4 regions of the Pectobacterium parvum genome follow, and region 2 is predicted to be linked to each of the others. Evidence: predicted binding sites of a transcription regulator. Region 2 holds the regulator's gene; each other region holds the start of a gene.
What was found. Region 2 encodes CRP, which controls carbon source genes, mostly activating them, when cyclic AMP is high. Its sites were predicted from a motif close to ATGTGANNNNNNTCACAT; they were not measured.

Region 1 (4,043 bases), 110 kb from region 2:
GGTGATTGAGCTTAATAACCTGATACAGTTATCAGATTCAGATTTTTCCTCTAAAGTTATCTATGAAAATACTGCTTCAAGTATGATTAACGTAGAGGAGAATGATGATGCCCTAGCGGGTCCAAGCGGACAGGTTATAGATAATACGAATAAATATATATCAGAGTTTGTCCCTGTCGCTAAAAATAATATTAGTCACTTAATGGTAAAATTTTCTCAGACAGAAAAATTCAATAATTTCTTTAGGGGTAATAAATATTCTGTACTTAAGGGTTTTGACTCTGAATACAAAGAAATGGAAAACACTTACTTCCCTGAAGTTATTCCTATAATTGAAAAAGGGTGCGATTTTTCGGAAAGTATTGTTCAAAAAGCATTAAATAGACTGTCAGAATCTAAAAATAATCCTGAAGTTATGAAAGAGTTACAAGCATATTTTTCCGGGGCACTGGGTACAACAGATAAAAAGATAATTTCTGAAGCCGTTAGCAGAATTTCGCTTATAGCAGAAAATGCGCAAGAAATAATGAACTTTAGCAAAGGGAATAATTATAATAACATAGCCATCAGCAGTAGTATCAGACCATTAAACCCTACTACCAACAGTTTTTCAGATACTTTCAAAAGAGAAGAACTAAAAACAAAAACGGTGGCATTTGTTTTTCCTGGAGATAACGGGAATACCATTTCCATTAATGGAGATATGATTTCAGTAGGCATCAGAGATTACCCTGATCGTAGTAAATATGTAGGTTATACTTTACTGCATGAAACTTCTCATTTAGCGACAGTAACTTCAGATTTTAAATATTTCCCTACATCCAGAAAAAATACTGATAATGCTGAGATGATAAAAAATTCCTTTGTTGAGGCGATAAATAAAAAAAATCTCGATATATCTGAATTAAGTAAATTTATTACCCAAGTTAGTAAGGTCAATCGTCAGTTTGGCCTAGGTCATGACGATGAGATCTATGACGCATTGAAAACGGATACTATGTTACGGTCGAATCTCATGCTATCTAATGCTGATAGCGTTGCCGCTTATCTTATCGATATCGCTAATGAGAGAACATTTAATACTGATTCACCCAGATTACTGGAGCCAGAAATTACGCTTGCCGCTTCTGGTGTGGAACAGCAGGGCAAGGTTAAAGTGGGACCACCGCCAGTAAATATTTCCAGAAAAAAATATAAACGCTCGGCGCAAAATCAGGAGCCCGCATTAAATTTCAACTTGGTATTTCTGACTTTACTTATCGATCAGGCTCTTTAAAAATGGCACTATCGCAAAGGTTCCAGTTACTATAATTTTCCCATATTATTCAACACTATATATGCGGTATGAACATATTCAAAGGTCGTCACTTCATCCAAGATATCATCCTGTGGGTCGCCCGCTGGTATTGCAAATATGGCATCCGCTATCGAGAACTGCAGGAAATTCTGGCCGAACACGGTGAGCATTGACCCTACTATGCTTTACCAGTGGGTTCAGCGTTATGCGCCTGAAATGGAAAAGCGGCTGCGCTGGCTTCGGCTTATGGCACCTCAATGAAACCTACGCGAAGGTCAACGGAAAGTGGGCTTATCTGTGTCGACAGTAGGGATTGCGCGTGCCGGAAGATATTGGCACCGAACAACTGCTGGCTCGTCTGCGGGGCGAGCCAGTCGCGCAGGATAGGGTCGATGTCGGCTTTACCGTGCTGGACGGCGAAAGCCTCTAAGCTGCTGTGTTAGCCTGCCGCGCGCAGTGCGTCAACGCAGCGCTGCACGACGTCTTCCCGAGTGCCGTCAATATCGACTTTCAGGATATCCGGCTCATCGCTGCTCGGTTCTTCCAGCGCATCGAACTGGCTTTTCAGTAGATCTGTCGGCATGAAGTGACCTGCTCTGGCTTTATGACGCTCCAGAATCAGCTCAAAGCTGCCTTTCAAATAGATAAACACCATCTTTTCGTTGCCTTCGCGCAGGCGGTCACGGTAACGCTTTTTCAACGCGGAACAGACGATGATGCCGGTCTCGTTTTTGTGCGCCAGGCTGTAGGCAACATCGCTGAGTCGCTCCAGCCACGGTGCGCGGTCGTCGTCATTCAACGGCGTACCGCTGGCCATTTTCTGGATATTCGCGCGCGGATGCAGATCGTCGCCGTCAATAAATTTTGCCTGAATGGCGCGGCCAAGTTCAGCGCCAACTGAGGATTTTCCACTGCCTGATACGCCCATCAGAATAATGCTTCGACCTGACATAATTTGATCTCTATCTCAAAATGTAAATTAAATGGTGTTTGATAGTTCCTGATTTTAACATGTTACCCGTATCATGTTACCGGTATCAAATGATGGTGTGATACACCTCACAAACAATCAGCCAATCCAGACCGGGTGCCTAAAGAGATTATTAACGATGACAGAAATAACATCCGCCTATAGCGCCAGTGTGCTATTAACCATCGCCGCAGGTGCGGTCGCGCTGTTACTGGTACTGATTATGCGCTTCCGCGTCCACGCGTTTTTGGCGTTGACGCTGGTGAGCCTGATCACGGCGCTAGCGACGAAAACCCCTTTTGAGAAACTCGTTCCTACGCTGCTCAGCGGTTTCGGCAGTACGCTGGCATCTGTTGCCTTGCTGGTTGGTCTGGGGGCAATGATTGGTCGCCTGCTGGAAGTGACCGGTGGTGCAAATGTGCTGGCGGATACGCTAATCAATAAATTTGGTGAGAAACGTGCGCCTTTCGCGCTGGGTCTTGCCTCTCTGCTGTTCGGCTTCCCGATCTTTTTCGATGCCGGGCTGATCGTCATGCTGCCGATTATTTTCAGCGTGGCGAAACGTTTTGGCGGCTCAACGCTGACCTATGCGTTCCCTGCTGCGGGCGCATTTGCCGTTATGCACGCCTTGCTGCCACCGCATCCCGGTCCGGTTGCTGCCAGTGAACTGCTGGGTGCCAACATTGGCCTGCTGGTGCTGGTTGGTGCCGTGATTGCTTACCCTACCTGGTATCTGGGCGGTTATCTGTTCGGCCTGTGGGCAGGTAAGAAATTCCATTTGCCGTTGCCGTCTACCTTCCTGACCGAAGTTAAAGCGGATGAGAAGCATACGCCGCCAGCGTTTGGCGTGGTGATGTGGGTGCTGTTGCTGCCGCTGATCCTGATTTTCCTCGATACCGGATTGAATACCTTGACGGTAATGGGCGTCATCAGCGGCGATAGCGGTCTGGTACAGTTCCTGCGTATGTTAGGGAAAACGCCGATTGCACTGCTGATTACGGTCTTGTTTGCCATGATTATGTTTAGCGGCCAGCATAGCCGTCGACACCTTGAGAAGATCTGTGAAGGCGCGCTGGGTCCGGTTTGTTCGATTATTCTGGTCACCGGTGCGGGCGGGATGTTCGGTGGCGTTCTGCGTTCCAGCGGTATCGGCAATGCGCTGTCTGGCGCACTGGCGGATACCGGTATGCCGGTGATCGTTGCCGCGTTTGTGGTGTCTGCTGCACTGCGTGTGGCGCAGGGTTCTGCAACGGTAGCACTGACGACCACGGCGGCGCTGATGGCACCGGCGGTAGCGGCGACGCCTGGCCTCAGCCAGTTCGATCTCTGTTTTATCGTGGTAGCGATTGCGGGCGGTGCGACCGTGCTGTCGCATGTGAACGACTCAGGCTTCTGGCTGGTTGGCCGTTTCCTCGAAATGGATGAGAAAACGACCCTGAAAACCTGGACGGTGATGGAAACGCTGCTCGGCACCATCGCGTTCCTGATCGCGTTAGTGGGAAGTATTCTTCTTTGATGTGTTTAACCTTCTTCTTACAGGGGAAGGTTTTGACATTAATCCGGCGTAAAAATTATGCAGCGGTGATCATGAGCACCGAGTGAGCGGCATGGACGCCGCGAAAGCCAGTGCCGCGTATGGAACGCGTCACTGGCGGCTCGAATTGTGCTCATGAACACCGATGGCATCGCGTAGCGGCATGATTTAGCCGGAAGCCTGGGTTCGCAGGGCGGCGGCGACTGAGCGCCCTGCGTCGGGCGCGTGCTACGGGGTAGCAT
Region 2 (4,043 bases):
GGACGAGGCGGGCATTTCACTGGCTGCCATTCGTCACTTTGCTGATAAATTGCCTATTCTGGGCGTGTGTCTTGGCCATCAGGCGATGGGGCAGGCGTTCGGCGCGCGCGTGGTGCGGGCACGGCAGGTCATGCACGGGAAAACCTCAGCGATTGCGCATAGCGATACGGGGGTTTTCACGGGGTTGGCTCAGCCTTTGACGGTCACCCGTTATCATTCACTCATTATTGATTCCGCCTCGCTACCCGATTGCTTTGAGGTCACGGCCTGGAGCGAACATGAAGGAAAGCGTGATGAGATTATGGGGATCCGCCATCGCGCATTGCCACTGGAAGGGGTGCAGTTTCACCCAGAGAGCATTCTTAGCCAGCAGGGGCATCAGCTTTTGGATAATTTCCTTAAAATTTAGTGATATAGAAAGTTATTCTCCTCAGTAGCCGATTTAATATTGCCTGTAATTGATTTTTTATGCATATTTGTTGACTATATTTTCATTTAGATATGATGGACAGCAGAGTGAGGCAGCAAATGGCAGCAGAGCAGAAAGCAGTGACACGGGATACTCATGATAAAGTGATTTTGCCAGTTTATGCACCCGCGAAGTTTGTACCCGTGAAAGGTAAAGGGAGCCGCGTCTGGGATCAGGACGGCCGCGAGTATATCGATTTCTCCGGTGGTATTGCGGTCACGGCGCTGGGTCACTGCCATCCTGCATTGGTGAACGCGTTGCAGCAGCAGGGTGAAACGCTGTGGCACACCAGCAATATTTTCACTAATGAGCCTGCGCTACGCCTCGCCAGCAAATTGATTGATGCTACTTTTGCCGACCGCGTGTTCTTTGTTAACTCCGGTGCTGAGGCTAACGAAGCTGCCTTTAAGCTGGCACGTCACTATGGGATTAAACGCCATAGTCCGTATAAAACCAAGATCATCGCCTTCTACAATGCATTCCATGGTCGGACGCTGTTCACCGTCTCGGTCGGCGGACAGCCTAAATATGCCGACGGTTTCGGGCCTAAGCCTGCCGATATTGTTCATGTTCCCTTCAACGATCTGGCTGCTGTTAAAGCGGTGATGGACGATCACACCTGTGCGGTTGTACTGGAGCCGATTCAGGGGGAAGGGGGGATTACGCCCGCTACGCCTGAGTTTTTACAAGGCGTTCGCGATCTGTGCGATCAGCACAAGGCGCTGCTGGTGTTTGATGAAGTGCAGAGCGGAATGGGGCGCACTGGCAAACTATTCAGCTACATGCACTACGGCATTACGCCAGATATCCTCACAACGGCTAAAGCATTGGGCGGTGGTTTCCCGATTAGCGCGATGCTGACGACGGAAGAGATCGCATCGGCCATGACGGTTGGGGTACACGGCACCACTTATGGCGGCAACCCGCTGGCCTGTGCGGTGGCGGAAGCTGCGCTGGATATTATTAACACACCAGAAGTGCTATCAGGTGTGGCGGATCGCCACGATCGCTTTGTTAGTGAGCTTGAGAAAATCAATCAGCAGTGCGGAATATTCGAGCAGGTTCGCGGTATGGGGCTGCTGCTGGGTGCCGAACTGAAACCGCAATGGCATGGTCGCGCGGGCGAGTTTCTGGCTGCGGCAACGTCTCAGGGGCTTATGGTGCTGATGGCTGGGCCGAACGTAATCCGCTTCGTACCATCTTTGATTATTGATGAAGAGGATATTGCGCAGGGGATGGCGAAATTCGCTAAAGCCGTCGCGCAGGTCGTTAACGCAGCAAACTGATTATGCTCTCAAAAGATCAGCCATAAAAAAACGTAGGGAACGTTTTTCAACGTCGCTTGCGACGACCCGCAGGGTGGCGAGCAGGAAGCTCGCCATAAAAAAAGCGTGAGGCCAAGGCTTCACGCTTTTTTTATTGGTAGGGTACCGCGACAGGGGTTTAGCGAGTGCCGTAAACGACAATCGTTTTACCGTGTGCAGAGATCAGGTTCTGGTCTTCTAACATTTTCAGAATGCGGCCCACGGTTTCACGCGAGCAGCCAACGATTTGCCCAATTTCCTGACGGGTAATTTTTATTTGCATGCCATCTGGATGTGTCATGGCATCAGGTTGTTTGGCCAGGTTGAGTAGGGTTTGGGCAATACGGCCAGTCACATCAAGGAAGGCGAGGTTGCCGACTTTTTCAGAGGTAACCTGAAGTCTGTTTGCCATTTGTGCAGACAGACGCATGAGGATATCCGGGTTAACCTGGATGAGTTGGCGGAATTTTTTATAGGAAATTTCAGCCACTTCACAGGCGGTTTTTGCCCGAACCCAGGCGCTGCGTTCCTGACCTTCTTCAAACAGGCCGAGCTCGCCGATAAAATCGCCCTGATTGAGGTAGGAGAGAATCATTTCCTTGCCTTCTTCATCTTTGATTAGCACTGCGACAGAGCCTTTCACGATGTAGTAAAGCGTTTCTGCTTTTTCACCTTGGTGAATCAGCGTGCTCTTCGATGGATACTTGTGGATATGACAATGGGAAAGGAACCATTCGAGAGTTGGATCTGTTTGCGGTTTGCCGAGAACCATTCGCTATCATCCTCTGTTGTAATTCACTGCGCAAATTACAGGGGTCAGAGTTCCCTGTACGGCGTGTTTAACTGCTAAAAAAATAAAATTCAGTCTAGGCAGAATGACGTCAGGGAATATACTGAAACCTCTGTACCCTTTATTTTCCGGTTGCTGCCTTGCCGCACCGTAAAAATGGCTGGGTATGTCTGGCCAGGTCATCATCTTCTTCGTTTCTGGGTTTGTCCAGAAAAGGTCTATTCTATTTTCGTTTTAACACAGCTTTAAGGACGTGTCTTGTGTTGTCTCGCTTCAGCATGACAAAGCGCTGATTAACGCTGGTTTTTGTACAGTAACGGTATAAATTTTCAAAAAATTTTTAGTGGAGAGGCATCATGCAGGCACGGGTAAAATGGGTTGAAGGCTTAACGTTTTTGGGCGAATCCGCATCAGGACATCAGATATTGATGGACGGCAATTCCGGTGATAAAGCGCCGAGTCCGATGGAAATGGTGTTGATGTCCGTAGGGGGATGCAGCGCGATTGATGTGGTGTCGATTCTGCAAAAAAGCCGCAACGATGTAGCGGATTGTGAAGTGAAATTAACGTCAGAACGTCGGTCAGAAGCGCCGCGTTTATTCACCCATATCAATCTGCATTTTATCGTGACGGGAAAAGGATTGACCGACAAAGTTGTCGAGCGAGCCGTCGCACTGTCGGCAGAAAAATACTGCTCAGTAGCATTGATGCTGGGCAAAGCCGTTGAGGTGACGCACAGCCACGAAATTAGAGTGCTGGCATAATCCCTGTCTCTGGGCACTAATTCTGGTCACTTAAGCCTGTTATTAGGGGAAACACAGGGGGTGGTTCCCGTAGGGAGGCCTCACCCCTGTGGTCGCCCCGTGTATCTCGATGCTTATTCGATCGTTTTCCCTTCAATTAACCGCTGCACCAGCGGTGCCATGATTAATTCCATCGCCAATCCCATCTTCCCACCGGTAACGACCAGCGTGTTGATGTGGGAGATAAAGGAACCCTGCAACATAGCGAGCAGATAGGGGTAATCAATATTATCCAACCCCTGAAAATGAATCACGACGAAGCTTTCGTCCAATGAGGGAATCGATTTGGCGGCGAACGGGTTGGAGGTGTCCACGGTGGGCACGCGCTGGAAGTTGATGTGTGTGCGAGAGAACTGTGGCGTGATATAGGTGATGTAGTCTTCCATTGAGCGGACGACGGAATCCATCACCGCTTCACGCGAGTGGCCGCGCTCATTAACGTCACGAATCAGCTTTTGAATCCATTCCAGGTTGACGATCGGCACCACGCCGACGAGCAAATCGACATGCTGTGCCACGTCGTTTTGCTCGGTGACCACGCCGCTGTGCAATCCTTCATAGAACAGGATATCGGTGGGTTCTGGCATCGGCTCCCACGGCGTGAACGTCCCAGGAACCTGATTATAGGGAATGGCTTCATCGTAGGTATGAAGGTATTTACGCGTCTGGCCACGCCC
Region 3 (4,043 bases), 850 kb from region 2:
CCCAAATGCAGCACAGCATCAACATCACAACCGGTGCGCGAACGGTAGCGATAATGATGACAAGTGCGCCGATACAACCGATAAAGGTGCCGACAACACGTAGCATGCCACGATGGCGAATGGCGCCAGAAAATGGCTCACCGCCTGCGGCGAATGCAGGGCCAGCAGCGACGATCGCCGCCGTCAGCACCGACCAGCGCGGCGTTTCCAACTGGAGATGGAAGCCCAGAAACAGGGACAGCACAATCGCGAAGCTCAGTTTGAAAGCGAAGCGAAGGCGCGCAAACTTTGGCGTCGTAAAAAACATAGAGCCTGTTAGCGACGGAGTTTTCATCATCGCCTCACTTAGCCGAACTCACGCAGGCGATAAAGGAGACGGATAAGCGGCGACGGCTCTTTATCATTGTTGACCTGCTCACCGGTGATCACTACGGTGGCCGTGGTGCCAGCCGGGTAGAGGTCGCCCATTTGGCGATCGAGGCGAATTTTTACCGGCACACGCTGCGCCAGACGCACCCATTCCAGATTGGAATCCACGTTGGCCAGGCCTTTACTGTTCGCGCTGTTACTGTTGTTATTCACCCCAGCCGCCACGCTATCGACCGTGCCATAAAATATCTTTTCGCTACCCAGCGGCGTAATCTCCACCCGGTAGCCACGACGCACGCCTTCAAGCTTGGTTTCTTCCATGTACGCCAGCAGGTAGAACGAATCCTTCTTCACCAGCGCCACCGCCGTGTTACCGCGCTCAATGAACTCACCGCTTTGCACATGCAGGTTGGTCACCCAGCCGTCGGCAGGGGCACGTACCACGGTGCGTTCCAGCTCCAGTTGCGCCAATGACAATACCGCCTGCGCTTTAGCAAGCTGGTGCGTGGCAGTTTCCAATGCGTTACTGGACTGATCGATATTTTCCTGTGACATCGCACTAATGCCCAGTCGCGCCCGGCGTCCTGATTCCCGACGTTTTTCCGTCGCCAGCGCCTGATAATAGGCAACATCCGCTTCCGCCTGCGCCACGGCCTGATGGTAGCGCGGCTGGTCGATGACAAACAGCACGTCCCCTTTGTTCACCAGCTGATTATCCGTAACGCGAACATCGCTCAATAACCCGCTGACGTCCGGCGCAATCGCCACGACATCCGCCGTAAATTTGGCATCGCGCGTCCAGGGTGATTCGGTATAGAACGCCCAAACACGAAAAATCGCCACAATGGCACACAGCACAATCACCAGTGTGATGACCACGCGGCTCAGTTTTTTGATCAGCACGGCCTGCTGTCTAAACAAGGGTAAAAAGAAAGCTTTCACAGACACCTCACAGACCGTAACGGAACAATAAATAAAACAGACAGCAGAACAGCGCACTATTAAACAGCGCAGGATGCCAGACGAAGTCATAGATACCCGTCGGTTGCAGCAGGCGGTTCACGACAAAAAACAGGGTCAGCGATACCAGCAAGACAAAAAATACCGGGGGAAATGACAGCCCAAACAGCACCATAACCGGGAGTGAACTCATCCTCTTTTCCTTTTTCTATTAGAGAGCGGTAACGAGCAGGTGCGCTACCGGGTGGTAAATTATGTCGTCTGGCACGGCCTTTCAGCACCGACAACAAAGCCTCATCCCGCAGGCGGGTAGCCAACGGATGGGATAGCGTTAAACTGATGAATAGCGATGTCAGCAGGGGCTGACTAACGATGGGAAATCAGCGTATTACTCTAATTGGGTAAATAAACACAATCATTGAATGGCTCTGTTCTGCCCAGAACCACCGGATAGGCTATATTATGGATGCTTATTATCACCTTATCTACATAGCGTGATCTAAATCACTTTTAAGCCAGAGTGAATAATGGAAAGACTAAAGAGTATGTCGGTGTTTGCCCGCGTGGTGGAATTTGGTTCTTTTACCGCCGCGGCCCGTCAGTTGCAGATGAGCGTATCCGCCGTCAGCCAGACCGTTACCAAGCTTGAAGATGAGCTACAGATTAAGCTGCTTAATCGCAGTACGCGCAGCATTGGTTTGACGGAAGCGGGGAAAATCTATTACCACGGCTGTCGCCGCATGCTGCATGAGGCGCATGAGGTCCATGAGCAGCTTTACGCCTTCAACAACACGCCGATCGGCACGCTGCGCATCGGCAGTTCTTCCACTATGGCGCAGAATGTGTTGTCCACCATGACTGCCGCGATGCTGAAGGAATATCCTGGTTTATCCGTCAACCTGGTCACCGGGATTCCCGCTCCCGATCTGATTGCAGACGGGCTGGATATCGTTATCCGCGTCGGTGCACTACAGGATTCCAGCCTGTTCTCGAAACGATTAGGCTCGATGCCGATGGTGGTCTGTGCCGCAAAAAGCTATCTGGCACAGCACGGCACGCCGGATAAACCGGCAGATATGGTGAATTTTTCCTGGTTGGAATACAGCGTACGTCCCGACAGCGAATTCGAGCTGATCGCCCCGGAAGGCATTTCGACCCGCGTCACACCACAAGGGCGCTTTGTCACTAACGACCCACAAACGCTGGTGCGCTGGCTCAAGACGGGTGCGGGCATCGCGTACATTCCGCTTATGTGGGTTGTGGACGAAATCAATCGCGGCGAAATCGAGATTCTGTTCAACCGCTACCACTCCGACCCGCGCCCGGTCTACGCGCTCTACACCCGCAAAGACAACCTGCCGCTGAAAGTACAAGTCTGCATTAACTACATGACGGAATACTTCAAAAACGTCGCCCTGACGTATCAGGGCTATCGGCAGAATCATAGCGAGGAAAAAAAGTAGGTTTTGCAAAGAGGAAAATGCGAGGCGTTTCCCTCTTTCATACAAAACACATCCCGATCCCACCATCCTTGCGCTATATCTCTTCTTTCGTTCAGGAAAGTAAAATCACATGGATAACGTACGAATAAATTCGTACAATATAGGTGAAGGGATGGGATTCAAGGATGCCAAAAAGCAGCTTATTGTCTGTTTGCAGTCAGGTAATGTGCTGCATGAAGCCAGAGGGAATATCAGCACGAAGAATTTTCTGGTAACCGGACAAACATCAATAACAGAACTCATTGATATTATTTATCAATCTGCCGGGCCATCCTACTCCTCTTCACCCCATCATTTTGCAGCGCATATTGATGTTCATATCATCCGTTGCCGCCATCGGGGAATACCGTGGTATATCAAATGGTATTTTACCGAGCCGGATTGTGTCTTTATTAGCGTCCACCATTGAGGCGATGACATGAAAATTTTCAAAGTCGGCGATACACAGGCCGCTCTCTGTAACACATGCCAGTCACTTGAAACCGCGACGTTTCAGCTTAAAGACGTCCCGTTCAGCGATAACAGCGGCGTGGTGAGACAAGTTTTGGTTGGCGTTTGCGAACGCTGCGGAAATGTTGCCATCATCCCTCATCAGTCTACCCCCATGATTAAGAAAGCACTGGATGTGCAGCGTAAAGCGCTGGAAAGTCGAGTGCCCGCGCACATGATAGACATCCTGAATCTGGCAAGTTGCGAATTAGGTGGGGAGCCTGATTTTATTCCCACGCTGATGAAATATTATCTGCACACACTGGCGGCTGACCACGCAGCGGCAAAAGATATTCCACGTTTTCTACAAAGTGATTTGGCAAAAGGAAAATCCGAGAAACGTCTTTCACTTAAAGGCAGGCATGTCTCGGCAGATATTGATGCACTAAAAACCGCGACAAATATCTCCAGCACAACAGATCTGTTAAAAGGCATTGTTCTCAAGATTAAGGAAGACGTTTTGGTACAGCGGGATGAAATACACATCAAGCAGCTCAAATCGATTATTGCCGCGGTGTCCTGATTTTTTGCTCCGCTACATAACAATCCCAGAAAAAACCGCGCTCATAAAGCGCGGTCTTAAAGGGAACTCAGGATATCAGCACGAATTACGCGGTGCCGCCGACGGTTAGGCTTTCCAGCTTCAACGTAGGCTGACCCACGCCGACAGGCAGACTTTGCCCTTCTTTGCCGCACACGCCGACGCCGTTATCCAGCGCCAGA
Region 4 (4,043 bases), 1.7 Mb from region 2:
GCTTCCATCGCCTGTAATGACGTTTTGAGTTCAGGATTGTCTTTCGCGGCTTCCTGTAACGACCAGCCCAACAGTCGCCCAAACCAGGCGTACATGTCGCCGAAAGCGGACTGCCCAGCTTCGAGACCGATATAACCGGGAACAACGCTGCCGTCGACCTGCCCACAGATACCGGCGATGGTGCGCTCGGCAATGCGTGCGTCGTCGGCGATCAGAATGTCGCAGGTGGACGTGCCAATGACTTTGACTAGCGTATAAGGTTGTGCGCCCGCGCCGACGGTGCCGACGTGGCAGTCAAACGCGCCGCCCGCCAGAATAACCGTTTCGGGGATGCCGAGCCGCTGTGCCCACTCGGCGGTGATGGTGCCGACCGGCTGTTCAGCGGTCCAGGTGTCGGTAAACAGCGGGTACTGTAATGTCTCGGTCAGGCAGGAATCGAGTGCATGCAAGAAATCTTTCGGCGGTAGTCCGCCCCAGCTTGGGTGCCAGAGTGATTTGTGTCCGGCGCTACACCGTCCACGACGAATATCGGCTGGCGCTTGGGTACCAGAAAGCAGGGCGGGTACCCAGTCACACAGTTCTATCCAGGAAACGGCCGCCTGACGCACCGCGGCATCGTCGCGGGAAACATGCAGAATTTTGGCCCAGAACCACTCGGACGAATAAACGCCGCCGATATAGCGGGTGTAATCCGGGAATTGGCCGCTACGGCACAGCGCGTTGATGGCTTCTGCTTCTTCTATTGCCGTGTGGTCTTTCCACAGCACGAACATCGCATTGGGGTTGTCGGCAAACTCGGGGCGTAGTGCGAGGATCTGGCCTTGCTCATCAACCGGTGCAGGGGTTGACCCGGTTGAATCCACGCCAATACCGATGATGCTCTGCCGCTGTTCAGGCGTCAGGCGAGAAACCACGATCTTAACCGCCTGTTCCAGCGATTCAATATAGTCCAATGGGTGATGACGGAACTGGTTGTTGGCAGGCTGACAATATTTCCCCTCGCGCCAGCGGGGGTAGTAGACCACCTCTGTTTCCAACTCTTGCCCGCTTTGGCAGTCAACGGCTAAGGCGCGTACCGAATCACTGCCGAAGTCGAGACCAATCGTAATAGCGCCCGCACTCATGCTTTGCTCCTCATTAATCCCAGAACGTTGGTGTTTACGATGGCAGGGATAACGAGAGGCGGTGAGGAGCGGTTAGCTGGAAGTATGTATTTTTCTGTCGCCAGCAGCCATTTTGTGATGCTGGTCAAAGGTTAATGATTGGTTAAATTCGCTAAATGTATGCACAAACCTGTCATTGTTCCGGACTGTGATAAAGCTCTACATTCTTGCCGGGAATAACGACTAAAACATAAAGCGTCTGAATGCTACTGAGTAAAGGAATCGTGCTAAGCCTGTGTTTTTCCTTTATCCAGACCGGAAATACCCTACCAGGAACTCGAACTCGTTTCAGCGTTGCTGACGAATGAAAAGATAATTACACCGGAGAACATCATGCATAAATTCACTAAGGCGCTGGCAGCAATCGGGTTGGCCGCTGTTATGTCACAATCAGCTATGGCAGAGAACTTAAAGCTGGGCTTTCTGGTTAAACAGCCGGAAGAACCCTGGTTCCAGACGGAATGGAAGTTCGCTGATAAAGCAGGGAAAGACCTTGGTTTTGATGTGATAAAAATCGCAGTTCCTGATGGTGAAAAGACCCTGAACGCGATCGACAGTCTGGCGGCCAGTGGCGCGAAAGGCTTCGTTATCTGTACGCCGGATCCAAAGTTGGGGCCAGCCATTATAGCGAAAGCACGCAGCTACAATCTGAAAGTGATTGCGGTTGATGACCAGTTCGTGAATGCCAAAGGCCAACCGATGGATACCGTGCCATTGGTGATGATGGCGGCCACCAAAATTGGCGAGCGTCAGGGGCAGGAACTGTATAAAGAGATGACTAAACGCGGCTGGAAAGTAGAGGAAACCGCCGTGATGGCGATTACCGCTGATGAGCTGGATACCGCACGTCGCCGCACGTCTGGCTCTATGGACGCGCTGAAAACCGCAGGGTTCCCAGAAAAACAGATCTACAAAGTGCCGACCAAATCTAACGATATCCCCGGTGCATTTGACGCCGCTAACTCCATGCTGGTTCAGCATCCGGGCGTGAAAAACTGGCTGATTATCGGCATGAACGACAACACCGTACTGGGCGGCGTGCGTGCAACGGAAGGTCAGGGCTTTAAAGCCGCAAACGTCATTGGTATCGGTATCAACGGCGTGGATGCGGTGAGTGAGCTGTCTAAAGGTCAGGCAACGGGCTTCTTTGGTTCACTGCTGCCAAGCCCGGATATCCACGGTTACAAGAGTATCCAGATGTTGAATGACTGGGTGACCAAAGGCGTTGAGCCGGAGAAATTCACCGAAGTGACCGACGTAGTGCTGATCACTCGTGACAACTTTAAGGTCGAACTGGAGAAAAAAGGCCTGATGTAATCACGCCTGATTTCGTAAAGACGCGGATAACACCGATCAGCATGACGCTGGTCGAGGTTATCCGCGCTCTACCTGCATTGTTATGAGGAAGCAGACATGACAGCACAGTCACCCTATTTGTCGTTTCATGGGATTGGCAAAGAATTTCCCGGTGTTAAGGCGCTTTCGGATATCAGTTTTTCCTGCCATGCCGGCCAGATCCATGCATTGATGGGGGAAAACGGGGCGGGCAAGTCGACGCTGTTAAAGATCCTGAGTGGTAACTATTCACCGTCAGCGGGCGAAATTCATATTCAGGGCAAGCCCGTGCAGTTCAACAACACGATGGATGCCCTGAATGCGGGCGTTGCCATCATTTATCAGGAACTGCATCTGGTGCCGGAAATGACGGTCGCCGAGAACATCTACTTAGGTCAGCTGCCGCATAAATATGGCATGGTGAACTATTCGCTGCTGCGCTATGAAGCCAAACTTCAGTTGCAGCATCTGGGGTTGGATATCGATCCTGATACCCCGCTGAAATACCTCTCTATCGGGCAATGGCAGATGGTGGAAATCGCCAAGGCGCTGGCCCGTAACGCCAAGGTTATTGCTTTTGATGAGCCGACCAGTTCGCTGTCTGCCCGTGAAATCGAGCAGCTTTTCCGCGTGATTAAGGAATTGCGCAGTGAAGGCCGGGTCATTTTGTACGTTTCGCACCGGATGGAAGAAATTTTTGCGCTGAGCGATGCCATTACCGTGTTTAAAGATGGCCGCTATGTGCGCACGTTCGACGATATGCAGCAGGTGAACCATGAGTCGCTGGTACAGGCGATGGTAGGGCGTAACCTGGGGGATATCTATGGCTATGCGCCGCGTCCGCACGGCGAAGAGCGTCTGACGCTGAAAGACGTGAAAGCACCGGGTGTGAAATCCACGGTTTCCCTGAACGTGAAGCGGGGGGAAATTGTCGGGCTATTTGGTCTGGTGGGGGCGGGCCGCAGCGAACTGATGAAAGGGCTGTTTGGCGCGACCAAAATCACCAACGGTCAGGTGCTGCTGGATGGCAAACCGCTGGTGGTGAATTCCCCCATTGATGCGATTCGTCAGGGCGTGATGCTCTGCCCAGAAGATCGTAAAGCCGACGGCATCATTCCGGTGCACTCGGTGCGTGACAACATCAATATCAGCGCAAGGCGTAAGAGCCTGAAAGCCGGTTTTATTATTAATAATCAGTGGGAGGCGGATAACGCCGCGAAGCGCATTGACGCGTTGAACATCAAAACGCCGTCCGATGAACAGCTGATTATGAATCTTTCCGGGGGAAACCAGCAGAAAGCCATTCTTGGCCGTTGGCTGTCCGAAGAGATGAAGGTCATTTTGCTCGATGAACCCACGCGCGGCATTGACGTCGGCGCGAAGCACGAAATTTATCATGTCATCTATGAACTAGCGAATCAGGGGATCGCGGTGCTGTTTGCCTCCAGCGATTTACCAGAAGTGCTTGGGCTGGCCGACCGGATTATCGTCATGCGCGAAGGTGCCGTCTCCGGCGAACTGCTGCATACCGATGCCACGGAGCAG

Region 1: a site for CRP is predicted at 2,345-2,362, ahead of LOZ86_RS02615 (GntP family permease). Genes of this name have one in related genera too.
Region 3: a site for CRP is predicted at 1,822-1,839, ahead of aaeR (HTH-type transcriptional activator AaeR). Genes of this name have one in related genera too.
Region 4: a site for CRP is predicted at 1,237-1,254, ahead of LOZ86_RS10805 (arabinose ABC transporter substrate-binding protein). Genes of this name have one in related genera too.

What each region holds. Positions count from the first base shown of each region.
Region 1 is NZ_CP087392.1:588,633-592,675, forward strand. It holds gene LOZ86_RS02600 (hypothetical protein) at 1-1,276, shown strand, start outside; partial or broken gene LOZ86_RS02605 (IS6 family transposase) at 1,345-1,601, shown strand; gene LOZ86_RS02610 (gluconokinase) at 1,737-2,249, opposite strand; gene LOZ86_RS02615 (GntP family permease) at 2,407-3,783, shown strand.
Region 2 is NZ_CP087392.1:702,275-706,317, forward strand. It holds gene LOZ86_RS03090 (aminodeoxychorismate synthase component II) at 1-409, shown strand, start outside; gene argD (bifunctional acetylornithine/succinyldiaminopimelate transaminase) at 529-1,755, shown strand; gene crp (cAMP-activated global transcriptional regulator CRP) at 1,913-2,545, opposite strand; gene LOZ86_RS03105 (OsmC family protein) at 2,920-3,327, shown strand; gene LOZ86_RS03110 (phosphoribulokinase) at 3,441-4,043, opposite strand, start outside.
Region 3 is NZ_CP087392.1:4,548,850-4,552,892, forward strand. It holds gene aaeB (p-hydroxybenzoic acid efflux pump subunit AaeB) at 1-334, opposite strand, end outside; gene aaeA (p-hydroxybenzoic acid efflux pump subunit AaeA) at 346-1,311, opposite strand; gene aaeX (p-hydroxybenzoic acid efflux pump operon protein AaeX) at 1,319-1,522, opposite strand; gene aaeR (HTH-type transcriptional activator AaeR) at 1,857-2,792, shown strand; gene LOZ86_RS20535 (hypothetical protein) at 2,902-3,240, shown strand; gene LOZ86_RS20540 (hypothetical protein) at 3,250-3,843, shown strand; gene tldD (metalloprotease TldD) at 3,929-4,043, opposite strand, start outside.
Region 4 is NZ_CP087392.1:2,379,357-2,383,399, forward strand. It holds gene LOZ86_RS10800 (ribulokinase) at 1-1,124, opposite strand, end outside; gene LOZ86_RS10805 (arabinose ABC transporter substrate-binding protein) at 1,497-2,480, shown strand; gene araG (L-arabinose ABC transporter ATP-binding protein AraG) at 2,577-4,043, shown strand, end outside.